Linked DNA regions of Labrys monachus. The protein of the gene in region 1 interacts with the protein of each later gene in a pairwise test. Links are inferred from orthologs where the notes say so. Each region holds a gene or a part of one and is shown on either strand. Other genes may lie near its edges.

The links.
Region 2: the proteins of hfq (region 1) and rho interact in binary tests that used the Escherichia coli proteins (3 or more experiments, as listed by UniProt). The link is inferred for Labrys monachus from one-to-one orthologs.

Annotation. Positions count from the first base shown.
Region 1 is NZ_JAUSVK010000001.1:4,029,734-4,033,970, reverse strand. The notes cover bases 636-3,491. They hold hfq (RNA chaperone Hfq), read left to right. Parts: upstream 636-1,862; coding sequence 1,863-2,120; downstream 2,121-3,491. Other genes in these bases: hflX (GTPase HflX), read left to right, coding at 2,167-3,491; J3R73_RS18400 (D-amino-acid transaminase), read left to right, coding at 771-1,631; J3R73_RS18405 (CYTH and CHAD domain-containing protein), read left to right, coding at 636-655. In the rest of the region: more of J3R73_RS18405, read left to right, coding at 1-635; more of hflX, read left to right, coding at 3,492-3,564; J3R73_RS18385 (YMGG-like glycine zipper-containing protein), read right to left, coding at 3,616-3,915. UniProt on the Escherichia coli protein: RNA chaperone that binds small regulatory RNA (sRNAs) and mRNAs to facilitate mRNA translational regulation in response to envelope stress, environmental stress and changes in metabolite concentrations.
Region 2 is NZ_JAUSVK010000001.1:6,389,924-6,394,287, reverse strand. Bases 821-3,803 are described here. They hold rho (transcription termination factor Rho), read right to left. Parts: upstream 2,954-3,803; coding sequence 1,688-2,953; downstream 821-1,687. Other genes in these bases: hemE (uroporphyrinogen decarboxylase), read right to left, coding at 3,683-3,803; hemJ (protoporphyrinogen oxidase HemJ), read right to left, coding at 3,179-3,619. Outside these bases: J3R73_RS29135 (thioredoxin domain-containing protein), read left to right, coding at 1-814; more of hemE, read right to left, coding at 3,804-4,364. UniProt on the Escherichia coli protein: Facilitates transcription termination by a mechanism that involves Rho binding to the nascent RNA, activation of Rho's RNA-dependent ATPase activity, and release of the mRNA from the DNA template.

The DNA of each region.
Region 1 (4,237 bases):
CGTGCGCAATTGGGACGTGCTGGTCACCGATACGGTTCCGCAGATCGAAGCCCATTGCGCCGACCGTGCGGCGTTCGATGCCCTGCGCCAAAGCGTCGAGCCCCATCGCCTTTCGGGCTATGCCGCGCTGCGCGAGCTGTTCGCCGGCCAGCGCTACAACCGCTTCCTTCTGATGCTCGGCCACACCATCGAGCGCCGGGTCTGGCGCAACGACATCGCCAGCGCTTCGCTCACCATCCTCGCGGAGACCGCCGACGGCTTCGCACGCCAGGCCCTCGATCGGCTGCACCGGCGGTCGCTGAAGGCCGGCTCCCATTTCAAGCGGCTGCAGCCCGTGGCCCAGCACGAGCTGCGCCTGGTGCTCAAGAAGCTGCGCTACACCGCCGAGTTCTTCCGCAATGTCTTCGAATCGGAAGACGATGCCCAGCGCTATCTCGCCCGCCTCGCCGCGCTGCAGCAGAGCCTCGGCGTCGCCAACGATACGGCCACTACCGGCGGGCTGCTTTCCGTGCTGGTGGACGGGGCGAGCAGTTTCGACCTCCACCGCGGCGCCGGACTGATCGCCGGCTGGCAGGCGCGTGACAGGCTGGCCGGATCCGGCAAGCTGCACAAGGTCTGGAAGCGCTTTGCGCAAGGCGAGCCTTTCTGGCAATAGGCGATTGCCAGCGCGCTGAAACTGCGGCACATCCCCGGCATGCAGGCGGGAACTCCCGCAGCCGAATGGAAGCGAACGGCCGGAATTTCGGAAGAGCCAGGATTTCAGGATAGCCATGAGCCGAATTGCCTATGTCAACGGGGTCTATGTGCCGCTTCGCGACGCCAGCGTGCATGTCGAGGATCGCGGCTTCCAGTTCGCCGACAGCGTCTACGAGGTCTGTGAGGTGCGCGACGGCGCGCTCGTGGACGAGACCCGCCATATGGGCCGGCTCAAGCGCTCGCTGTCGGAGTTGAGCATCCGCATGCCGATGGCCGAGAATGCCTTGAAAGTCGTCCTGCGGGAGACCCTTCGCCGCAACCGCGTCGTGAACGGCATGGTCTATTTCCAGGTCAGCCGCGGGGCCGCCAAGCGCGATTTCCTCTTTCCCTCTCCCGACACGCCGCCCACGCTGGTGGTGATCGCCCGTTCGCTCGACCGCGCCAAGGGCGATGCGGGGGCGGCCAGCGGCATCGCCGTCATCACATTGCCCGACAACCGCTGGGAGCGCGTCGATATCAAGTCCACGGGCCTGCTGCCGAACGTCCTCGCCAAACAGAAGGCCAGGCAGCAGGGCGCCAAGGAAGTATGGTTCTTCGACGAGCAGGGCTACGTCACCGAGGGCGGATCCAGCAATGCCTGGATCGTCACGGCGGAAAACACGCTGCTCACCCGGCCGGCGGAATCCGGCATCCTCCGCGGCATCACGCGGACCACGCTGATGGATCTGGCCAGGCGCGACAATATGGTGGTGACCGAAAGGGCCTTCACCGTGGCCGAAGCGAAAGCCGCCAAGGAGGCCTTCGTCACCTCGGCGACCAATGTCGTCATGCCCGTGGTGAAGATCGACGACACGGTGATCGGCGACGGCACGCCGGGCGCGCTTGCCCGGAAGCTGCGCGCTCATTTTCATTCAGTCGCCGAGCATTCGGTGTAAATGTATCTTTTTTCCGGTCACTGCCGTATTCACGCCGTTGTTTTGCTGCCTATCCATCGTGCAACGCCTATCAGGCGGAGCGCTGCGGAGCGACAGGTAAACTTTTGCTTGCGCTGAGCAGCAAGCATGTCGACTATATATGTTGGTTAGAAGGCCCGTGCTGCCGGCTTGAGCCGGTTGTATGTGCTGGATACGCGGGAAAACCGCGGTCAAAGGAGTTTCGGGGGTATTATGGCGGCTGAGCGCACCCAAAATCTACAGGACACGTTTCTCAACAATGTCCGCAAGAACAAGATCCCGCTCACGATCTTTCTGGTGAATGGCGTGAAACTGCAGGGCGTGGTGACCTGGTTTGACAATTTCTGCGTGCTTTTGCGCCGGGATGGTCATTCGCAGCTCGTCTATAAGCACGCGATTTCCACCATCATGCCGGGACACCCGGTCCAGCTCTTCGAGGGTGGTGAGATCGAGGGAGCGGACAAGCTCTGATTCTTGCCGTGAGGCGGCGGGACGCGTCCCGCCGGAAAGTCATCTTTTGACATCAAGCAATCCCAAAGACCCCGCGAATCGCATTGATGCGCATGAGCTGGAAGTCGCTTCCGGCACGCGGACCTATGTCGTCGCCCCCGTGCTGTCCCATCGCAGCGCGGAGAGCGGCCCTGCGCGCTCGCCCGAGGCCAAGCGCGAGGAGGCCGTAGGCCTGGCGGCCGCCATCGACCTCAACGTCGTCGGCTCGGTGGTGGTGACGCTCGCCGAGATCCGCCCGTCGACCTATCTCGGCAAGGGCAAGGTCGAGGAGATCAAGGCGATCGTCGAGGCCGAGGAGATCACGCTGGTGCTGATGGACTGCGCCCTTTCGCCGGTGCAGCAGCGCAATCTCGAAAAGGCGTGGGGCGCCAAGGTCATCGACCGCACCGGCCTGATCCTTGAAATCTTCGGCCGACGGGCGCGCACGAAGGAAGGCACGCTCCAGGTCGAACTCGCCCATCTCAACTACCAGAAGGGGCGGCTCGTCCGCTCCTGGACCCATCTCGAACGCCAGCGCGGCGGCGGCGGCTTTCTCGGCGGCCCTGGCGAAACGCAGATCGAGTCCGACCGGCGCCTGCTGCAGGACCGCATCGTCAAGCTCGAGCGTGAGCTGGAGCAGGTCAAGCGCACGCGCGCCCTCCACCGCGCCAGCCGCCGAAAGGTGCCCTATCCGATCGTGGCGCTCGTCGGCTACACCAATGCGGGCAAGTCGACCTTGTTCAACCGCCTGACGCGGGCGGAGGTCCTGGCCGAGGATATGCTGTTCGCGACGCTCGACCCGACGCTGCGCGCGCTGAAGCTGCCGCACGGCACCAAGGCCATCCTCTCCGATACCGTCGGTTTCATCTCGGAATTGCCGACCATGCTGGTCGCCGCCTTCCGCGCCACGCTCGAGGAGGTGCTGGAGGCCGATGTGATCCTGCATGTCCGCGACATCTCGCATGGGGATACCGAAGCGCAGGCCGCCGACGTGCAGAACATCCTGCAGGGCCTCGGCGTCGAGACGAATGCGGAGCGGGCCATCATCGAGGTGTGGAACAAGGTGGACCTCCTCGATGCGCCGGCCCGCGAAGCGCTTCTCACCGCGTCGCGCCGGGATGGCGACGGCAGGCCGGTCGTCGTCTCCGCCATTACGGGGGAGGGCGTCGACCACCTGCTGGAACGCGTGGAGGCGGCGGTCGCGGCCGGGCGGCTGACCCTGACCATCGATGTTCCGCCCGCCGACGGGGCAGGCCTCGCCTGGCTCCACGACAATTGCGACGTGCTCGAGCGGGAGACCGACGAGGAGGGCGTGACGCATGTCACGGTACGGGTGGCGCCCGCCCGGGCCGACCAGGTCCGGCGGCGGTTCGGGCTGACCGTGATCGGGCCGCCGGAGCCGGATTTCGTCAGAAAGATCGGCTGACCGCGCATCGGCGCCGCGTGATCGGCGATCGCGTTCGATCGCGACCGTCGGTCAATAGCCTGCGCAATATTCGCGCCCATAGGCATCCGCGCCCCAGCGGGAGCACTGGTCGGCGGCAGGAGCGGGACGAGGGGTCGTCGCCGCGCCGATGATCGCGCCGGTCGCCGCGCCGAGCGCCCCGCCGACAAGGGCGCCGGTGCCGGAGTCTCTCGAAACCATGCCGCCGATGAGGGCGCCGGCGGTGCCGCCGATGACGGCACCGCCGAGGGCGCGGTCGCCGGGGCTGGAACTGCATGCGGCAACGTTGAGCGTGATGGCGCCGATCAGCGCCGAGCCAAGCAATCTGTTCATCCGAGTACCCATACGCAACGATACTGATAGGGCGTGTTTACTGAAAATTAACTGTGTGTATAGATTGAGTCATAAGGATGGCAGCTCGCCTCAAAGTGCCGCCACAATGCTTAATACTAATTCTGATCTGCTCCAGAGCTCATTTGCGCCGGGGTAAAATCATGTTATACGTAGCGTTATGGAATATTATGCGTGGGAATTACCTCCGCTTCGACGGCGCGGTGCCCGCTTGAAAGAGGGTTAATCAGCCCGAGCACGATGGAAAAGCCCGCTATGCACGGCGGCCGGATCTGACCTTATCCGGAAGGCACCGCCCGGCCGG
Region 2 (4,364 bases), 2.4 Mb from region 1 along the record:
CGACAAGGTCCTTGCCGACTGGAACGGCCTGATGATCGCCGCCCTCGCCCGTGCCTCCGTCGTCTTCGCTGAGCCGGCCTGGCTGCAGCTCGGGCGCGACGCCTTCCGTTTCGTCGCCGAATCCATGGCGCATGGCGACAGCCTCGGCCATTCCTGGCGCGACGGCCGCCTGCTGGTGCCGGGCCTCGCCACCGATCTCGCCGCCATGATCCGGGCCGCCCTCGCTCTTGCGGAGGCGGGCGCCGAAGGCGATTTCATCATGCGGGCCCTCGGCTGGGCGGATGCCGTCGAGCGGGATTACCGCGATTCCGAAGGCGGCGGCTATTTCCTGACGGCAAGCGATGCGGCGGGCCTCATCGTGCGGCCTCGGTCGACCCTGGACGACGCCGTGCCCAACGCCAACGGCATGATGGCGGATGACCTCGTCCGGCTCGCCGCGCTCACCGGCGACGAGCGCTGGCTGACGCGGGCCGACGAGGTTCTTGCCGGCCTTTCCCCGTCGATCGCGGCCAATATCTTCGGCCATTGCTCGCTTCTGAATGCCCTGGATCTCAGGCTGGGCGGCCTGGAGGTCATCGTGGTCGGCGAAGGCCCGGGCGCCGATGCGCTGCTGGCCAAAGCCCGGGCGCAACCATTTCCGGTCCGAATCATTTTGCGGATCCGGACAATCGCCGATCTGCCCTCCAGCCATCCGGTGAGGGCGGCCCCCGCCACGCCCGGTGCCGCCGCCTTCGTCTGCACCAACGGACGCTGCTCGCTGCCGGCTGGCAACGCCGCCGATCTCGCAGCGACCCTCGCCGCCATGCGGCGCTGAGAATGTTTCATGTGAATCAGGCTGTCGACCGGATGACGCGTGATTCATGTGAAACATTGCGTCGGTGATTGCCGCATGAGCGGTTGTCAAGCCGAGAGCCGTAGCGGGAGCGTCATGCTGCCCGCAGCCGGCTCCGCGACGAGATGGAGAGGCCGGCGTCTCACGGCCCGCCGATCGAAACGCAATGCCGGCCAAGCCTTCGCCCCACAAGCGGGGACTCCGCATCTCATGCAGAAATGCTCGCGTGAGGATGAGGGCCGGCGCAACCGGGAAGAGGGAGACGGCGGCCAAGCCGTTCCTCTCGTCATGGTTCAGCCTTCGTGCCGCCCCTCACCTCTATCCTCTCCCCGCAAAGCGGGGCGAGGGGACCCCGGCGTCGCGGCAGGATGGAGAGGCCGGCGTCTCGCAGCCCGGCGACCGAAACGCGGCGCCAGTCGCACCTTTGCCCCGCTGGCGGGAGCTCCGCATTTCCTGCACAAGCGCTCCGGGTGAGGATGAGGAACGGCCCGGCTTAGGCCGCGCGATGGGAAGGGCACGGTCTGAGGGCCGTGCGCAAATAGGCTCATTAGGAAAAGGTTGTATGCCGGGGCTTGGCCGGACATGCGGCTTCGCGGCGCGATGAAGCCGCCTCAGCGCCAGGAAGTACCCGCGCTGCCCAGACTCGATGGAAACGATGTGAAGCCCGCTGCGAGGCCTCGGGCCAGGTTGGCCGGGGGTGCTGTCCCGCTTCTTCGCCGCCTGCTCAAGCGACGACCCGCCGGAGAGCAGGCGAGAATGAGAGTGCCGAGCCGGGAGACCGATTCCCCTTCCGCGACCGTCCGGCTCGGCCTGTTCCGAGCCGGAGCGGCTCCGTTCCGGAGCCGAATCGGAGGATCACGTGTTCATCGAATCGAAGAAGTCGGCGTTCTGCTTGGTCTGCCGCAGCTTGTCGAGCAGGAACTCGATGGCGTCCACGGTGCCCATCGGGTTGAGGATGCGGCGCAGGACATACATCTTCTTGAGGATGTCGGGTGCCACCAGCAGCTCTTCCTTGCGGGTGCCCGAGCGGGTGATGTCGATCGCCGGGAAGACGCGCTTGTCCGAGACCTTGCGGTCCAAGATGATTTCCGAATTGCCGGTTCCCTTGAACTCTTCGAAGATCACTTCGTCCATGCGCGAGCCGGTTTCGATCAGCGCGGTCGCGATGATGGTCAGCGATCCGCCTTCCTCGATATTGCGCGCCGCGCCGAAGAAGCGCTTCGGCCGCTGCAGGGCGTTGGCGTCGACGCCGCCGGTCAGCACTTTGCCGGAGGAGGGCACCACCGTGTTGTAGGCGCGTCCGAGACGGGTGATCGAATCAAGGAGGATGACGACGTCACGGCCATGCTCGACCAGGCGCTTGGCCTTCTCGATCACCATCTCCGAGACCTGCACATGGCGGGCCGCCGGTTCGTCGAAGGTCGAGGATACCACCTCGCCCTTCACCGAGCGCTGCATGTCCGTCACTTCTTCCGGACGCTCGTCGATCAGCAGCACGATCAGATAGCATTCGGGGTGATTGGCGGTGATCGACTGCGCGATGTTCTGCAGCAGCACCGTCTTGCCCGTGCGGGGCGGGGCGACGATGAGGGCGCGCTGTCCCTTGCCGATCGGCGCGACGATGTCGATGACGCGGGAGGAATAGTCCTTGCGCGTCGGGTCGCCGACTTCGAGCTTCAACCGTTCATTGGGATAGAGCGGCGTCAGATTGTCGAAATTGATCTTGTGCTTGGTCTTTTCCGGGTCCTCGAAGTTGATCGTATTGACCTTGAGCAGCGCGAAATAACGCTCGCCGTCCTTCGGGCTGCGGATATTGCCTTCCACCGTGTCGCCGGTCCGCAAACCGAATTTGCGGATCTGCGAGGGCGAGACATAGATGTCGTCGGGGCCGGGCAGGTAATTGGCTTCCGGCGAACGGAGAAAGGCAAAGCCGTCCTGCAGCACTTCGACGACGCCCTCGCCGACGATCTCGACCTCGCGGCTGGCGAGCTGCTTGAGAACGGCGAACATCAATTCCTGCTTGCGCATCGAGGAGGCGTTCTCCACCTCGAGCTCTTCGGCGAAGGCAAGCATTTCCATAGGGGTTTTGGACTTGAGGTCCTGAAGTTTGATTTCCCGCATGGGGAGTCCTTGTGAGGGGGATTCACTTCACAGCGCGCCAAAAAAGCGGGCGCGGAATCACAGATTTCAGAGAAGCAGGTCTTTTGATCGCCAGACGAGGAGCCTTGCGTCGGCGCCTTGGTCGGGCTCGAACCACAACCTCAAGACGCCAGCCTGCAATGGGAGGAGATCGGTCTTATACAGCCCGGCCGCAGCGGCGGCAAGCGGCTCCCGCCGCCCGGCCGCTTAAAAAGGCTTCACCACGACCAGAATCACGATCAGGATCATCAACACGGTCGGAATCTCGTTGATCAGCCGATAAAATCGGGCGGACCTGACATTGCGATCGGCGGCAAAATCCTTCACCAGCTTGGAGAACCAGCCGTGCACGCCCGAGAGAATGATGACGAGCAGGAATTTGGTGTGCAGCCAGGGCGCCGTGTAGAAGCCCGAGAAATAGGCCAGCGACAGCCCGAAAAGCCAAGTGAAGATCATCGAGGGGAGGATGATCGCCTTCATCAGGCGCCGCTCCATCACCTTGAAGGTCTCGCTCTGGATCGAACCCTTCTGCGCCTCGGCATGATAGACGAACAGCCTCGGCAAATAGAGCATGCCCGCCATCCAGGCGATCACGGCGATGATATGGGCGGCCTTCAGCAAATCATAGCCCGTGCTGCCGTAGCTCATATCCCGCTCCCGAATTTGCACCCGATAGGCCGCCCCGGCGGGAAGCGGCTCTCCCCCAGCCTATTAGGCTTGCGCCCTGATTCGCTCCAGCATCCGCTCGACATGCGCGATCGGGGTCTGCGGCACGATGCCATGGCCGAGGTTGAAGATGAATGGCTGGCCTGAAAAAGCGCCGAGAATACGATCGAGGGCGCGGTCGAGCGCATCGCCGCCAGCAACGAGAGCGAGCGGATCGAGATTGCCCTGGACCGGCTTGAGGGTCTGCACATTCGCCGCCGCCCAGGCCGGATCGACGCACCAGTCGAGACCGATGGCGTCGACATCGACCGCGCGGGCATAATCGACATAGAGCGAGCCGGCGCCGCGCGGAAATCCGATGATGCGTGCGAGCGGATGGCGCGCCCGGACGCCCTCGACGATGCGCCTCGCCGGCTCGATCGCCCACCGCTCGAACTCGTCCGGCGGCAGGATCCCTGCCCAGCTGTCGAAGATCTGCACGGCATCGACACCCGCCTCGATCTGGGCGCAGAGATAATCGATGGAGGCCTCGATGAGGCGGTCGATCAGCGCCGCGAAGAAGTCGGGATCCTGGTAGGCGGCAAGCCGCGCCGGCACCTGGTCTTTGACGCCCCGCCCGGCGATCATATAGGTGGCGACCGTCCAGGGACCGCCGCAAAAGCCCAGGAACGTCACCGCCGGCGGCAATTGCCCCTTCACGCGGCGCACCGTCTCGAGAACCGGCGCC